Regions from separate parts of the Pseudomonas sp. MDT1-85 genome, predicted to be linked through region 2. Evidence: predicted binding sites of a transcription regulator. Region 2 holds the regulator's gene; the other holds the start of a gene.
What was found. Region 2 encodes FliA, which starts transcription of late flagellar genes. Its sites were predicted from a motif close to CTAAAGTTTNNNNNNNNNNNGCCGNTAA; they were not measured.
Positions count from the first base shown of each region.

Region 1: ACYZT2_RS13990 (methyl-accepting chemotaxis protein) is a predicted target of FliA. The motif match lies at 1,336-1,363, and genes of this name have one in related genera.

Region 1 is NZ_CM142715.1:3,107,240-3,109,438, reverse strand. It holds gene ACYZT2_RS14000 (aldo/keto reductase) at 1-418, shown strand, start outside; gene ACYZT2_RS13995 (hypothetical protein) at 467-994, opposite strand; gene ACYZT2_RS13990 (methyl-accepting chemotaxis protein) at 1,431-2,199, shown strand, end outside.
Region 2 is NZ_CM142715.1:2,117,420-2,119,618, forward strand. It holds gene fleN (flagellar synthesis regulator FleN) at 1-515, shown strand, start outside; gene fliA (RNA polymerase sigma factor FliA) at 512-1,252, shown strand; gene ACYZT2_RS09575 (chemotaxis response regulator CheY) at 1,421-1,792, shown strand; gene ACYZT2_RS09580 (protein phosphatase CheZ) at 1,823-2,199, shown strand, end outside.

The DNA of each region.
Region 1 (2,199 bases), 990 kb from region 2:
CGCGTGCCAACGCCTGGGTGTTGCATTTGTGCCTTACAGCCCATTGGGACGAGGCTTTTTGACCGGAGCGCTGAGAAGTCCGGATGATTTCGCAGCCGATGACTACCGTCGCTTCAGTCCACGTTTTCAACGGGAAAACTTCGCTAAAAACCTGTTGCTGGTGCAGCAAGTGCAGGCCTTGGCCGCTGACAAAGGTGTGACGGCGGGCCAACTGGCGTTGGCGTGGGTCTTGGCCCAAGGGGATTACCTGATCCCGATTCCAGGCACCAAACAGCGTAGATACCTGGAAGAAAATGTGGCCGCGCTGGATGTGAAACTGAGCCGCGAAGAGTTGCAGGCCCTGGAAGCGATATTCCCGGCCAATGCCACGGCAGGCCTGCGTTATCCGGAAGAAGTCATGAGGTTGCTTGACCGATAGCAGGTGCCTGGCCCGTTCGATGGTCGAGCGGGCCAGCGCTGCCAAACGTCACGCCTTGGCGTGGACACCCTTGTCAGTCGGGGTCGTACCGTTGCCCTTGCCGTAAGTTTGCAAGTTCTGCAATACGTAGATCGCCGTCTTGTATTCAGGGATCAGGCCAGCGGCGTACTTGTCACCCTTGATACTGTTGTTCTGAATGGTGTCCAGTTGCGTGGCGAAATACTCCAGCGCATTGAACTTCGCATCGGGGTCTTTCTGTACGCCAAAGCGATCAAACTTGTCACCGGCATTAAGCAAGGTCATCGAAGTAATATCGGAAATCAGACCTTTACTTCTCAAGAAGGCACTGAGATTGCCCAGTTGCTTGGCGGAGACATTTTCCGGATCGAAGCCTTTGATGTTCCTGTGCAGTTTCTGCTCATCCATCTTCGCCGTATTCAGCGCATTGGGATTGTTCCCCACCAGTGCCAGCATCTGCTTGACCCTGGCGCTGTGGGTGACAGGCTTGCCGCTGCCGGTATCTTTGACCAGCAAACCTGCCTTGCTCGTCCAGGCACCTGTATAGCCAATTGTCATGACCGGGCTCCCGACTGCGTGACGAAATGCTGATCATCCAAAACACACAGACGTCCTTGTGAGGCGACCATAAAAGTTCCTTGTTTAACCGAGTAAAGTGCGGGCGAGTATCGACGCGCGCTCTAACGTCACCAACAGATATTTCCGTTTTTTACAATTCTTGTACATTTGCGACACATAACCAAAATCGCCAGGTTTCATGGGTCTACATGAACTTTTCGATAGGGGTGCAGATAACTAATCAGGCTTTTGTACTCTTTGGTTAGTAGTGCTTGTATCAATGAGGACACTTCTCACTGTCTCGCCGTCCGTCACCTCAGGCGGCGCGTGTACGATCGTACCTAAAGCTCCACCTTGGTGAGCCGATACCCTCTCGATGCCTCGATTTTCGAACCCATACCTCAATAATAAAAACGCTGCACAAGGACCGGTCCCCATGCCCGCATTTCGTACCATTCAGGCTCGCTACACGCTGTTTCTGGTCCTGTTCATTCTGCTGTTATCCATCCTGACCGTGGTCGGCATCAGTCAACTCGTCGCGCCAAAACTGCGTCACACCGAGGAGCAAGTGGCCCTCAATCGCATCGCCGAAGTGGCCGAGCACATCCAGGGTGAACTGAACAAGGTACAAGCCCAGCAGCGCAGCATCACCCAAACCATTCCCCTGCTCGACAGCGCCGCCATCGACACGGTCCTGCCGGGCCTGGTTGATCAGTACGGTGAACTGAAAGTCTTCGGTGGCGGGATCTGGCCGTTGCCCGGTCAGCGCGAAGCCGGGCGCAACAAGTTCAGCACTTTCTGGCACCGCGATGCCTCGGGCAAACTGGCAGTCAATACATTCTGGAACAGCGACGCCGCGCCCAATTACTACGACCAGGCCTGGCACAAGGGCGGCATGCAAACCCCGCGTGGCCAATGCGCCTGGGCGGCTGCCTATAAAGATGACGCCAGTGCCGAACCGCGCACCAACTGCGCCATGGCCATTCAAAAAAATGGCGCAGCGTATGGTGTCTCGACCATCGACGTGACGCTGGGCTTCTTCAACGACCTTGTAGCGCGCAAGGAAAAAGACCTGGGGGCCGAGATGCTGATCGTCGAGGCCGATGGCAAGATCATCAGCAACAGCTCGCGGATCAGCGGGCCGATCGTATTGAAAAACATCGCAGAACTGGCCGGTCAGTCGCCGTTTGCCGCTCAGGTCAAGG
Region 2 (2,199 bases):
GCCTGATCCAGGCTTTCAGTGACATCGGCGACAACCTCGATGTATTGGTGATCGACACCGCTGCGGGCATTGGTGACTCGGTGGTCAGTTTCGTGCGCGCCGCCCAGGAAGTGCTGCTGGTGGTGTGCGACGAGCCGACCTCGATCACCGACGCCTACGCGTTGATCAAACTGCTTAACCGCGACTACGGCATGAATCGTTTCCGTGTCCTGGCCAACATGGCCCAGAGCCCGCAGGAGGGCCGCAACCTGTTCGCCAAGTTGACCAAGGTCACGGATCGTTTCCTCGACGTCGCCCTGCAATACGTCGGTGCGGTGCCTTACGACGAAAGCGTGCGCAAGGCCGTGCAGAAGCAACGTGCCGTCTACGAAGCCTTCCCGCGTTCCAAGTGTTCCCTGGCGTTCAAGGCCATTGCGCAGAAGGTCGATACCTGGCCGCTGCCGGCCAACCCGCGTGGACATCTGGAGTTTTTCGTCGAGCGCCTCGTGCAACAGACCGCAGGACCCGTCCTATGACAGCCAGTGGCTACAACCTCTACAAGAAGTCGGCACGTGACGCGCAGTACGAGCTGATCGAGCGTTACGCGCCACTGGTCAAACGCATTGCCTACCACTTGCTGGCGCGTTTGCCGGCCAGCGTCCAGGTCGAAGACCTGATCCAGGCCGGGATGATCGGCCTGCTTGAAGTATCAACCAAATACGACGCCAGCAAAGGCGCGAGTTTCGAGACGTACGCGGGCATTCGAATCCGCGGCGCGATGCTCGATGAAGTGCGCAAGGGGGACTGGGCGCCACGTTCCGTTCACCGCAATACCCGCATGGTCAGCGACGCGATTCGCTCGATTGAAGCTAAAACCGGCCGTGACGCTAAAGATCACGAAGTTGCGGCCGAACTCCAATTGAGTCTCGACGATTATTACGGGATTTTGAACGACACCCTGGGCAGCCGGTTATTCAGTTTCGACGATCTGTTGCAGGACGGCGAACACGAAGGGCTGCACGAGGATGGCGCCAGTGCTCATCTCGAGCCGTCACGCGATCTGGAAGATGAACGCTTCCAGGCGGCGCTGGCGGACGCGATTGCCAATTTGCCGGAGCGTGAGCGACTGGTGTTGGCGCTGTACTACGACGAAGAGTTGAATCTCAAGGAAATCGGTGAGGTCCTGGGGGTCAGCGAATCTCGGGTCAGCCAGTTACACAGCCAGTGCGCGGCCCGTTTGCGGGGGCGTTTGGGGGAGTGGCGAGCGCGCTGACAGGCAGTGTGGGGACACTGCGAACGAGGTTGGTACGGCATTTTGCTGCATCAGCCACGGCCCGTTGTAATCCATACAACTGTTGAGTGTTACGCCGAATTGATTGAACGGCGCGTTCAGGTGCTGCGCGCGTTTTAAGACTGCTTGGAGGTCGAATTGGACAAGAATATGAAAATCCTCATCGTTGATGACTTCTCAACGATGCGGCGGATCATAAAAAACCTGTTGCGTGACCTTGGGTTCACCAACACGGTCGAGGCGGATGACGGTATTACCGCGATTCCGGTCCTCAACAGCGGGAGCATCGACTTTCTGGTAACGGACTGGAACATGCCCGGCATGACCGGTATTGATCTGCTGCGCCACGTGCGTGCCGATGAAAAACTCAAACACCTGCCGGTGTTGATGGTCACGGCCGAAGCCAAGCGCGAGCAAATCATCGAAGCCGCTCAGGCGGGTGTGAACGGCTATGTGGTCAAGCCATTCACGGCTCAAGCGTTGAAAGACAAGATTGAAAAGATCTTCGAACGCATCGGTTGATGTGCAAAGCCAGTCCGTCACGGGGGAGCTATGGAGCAAAACGAATCTTCACAGGGCGATTTCGAATCGACCCTGAAAAAACACGCGGTCGAACTGGTCGAAAGCCTTGAAAAAGGCAGGTTCGGCGACGCTGTGCAACTGATCCATGAGCTCAACCAGACCCGTGACCGCGGCCTGTACCAGGAAGTGGGCAAGCTCACCCGCGAGCTGCATAGCGCGATCGTCAATTTTCAGATTGACCCGCACATGCCGCAAGCCGAGGAAGTGTCTCAGATCACGGATGCCACCGAGCGCCTGGGTTATGTGGTCAAGCTGACCGAGGCCGCGGCCAACCGCACCATGGACCTGGTGGAAAACGCCACGCCGCTGATCAACAGCCTGAGCGACGAAGCTCAGGCGCTGAGCAC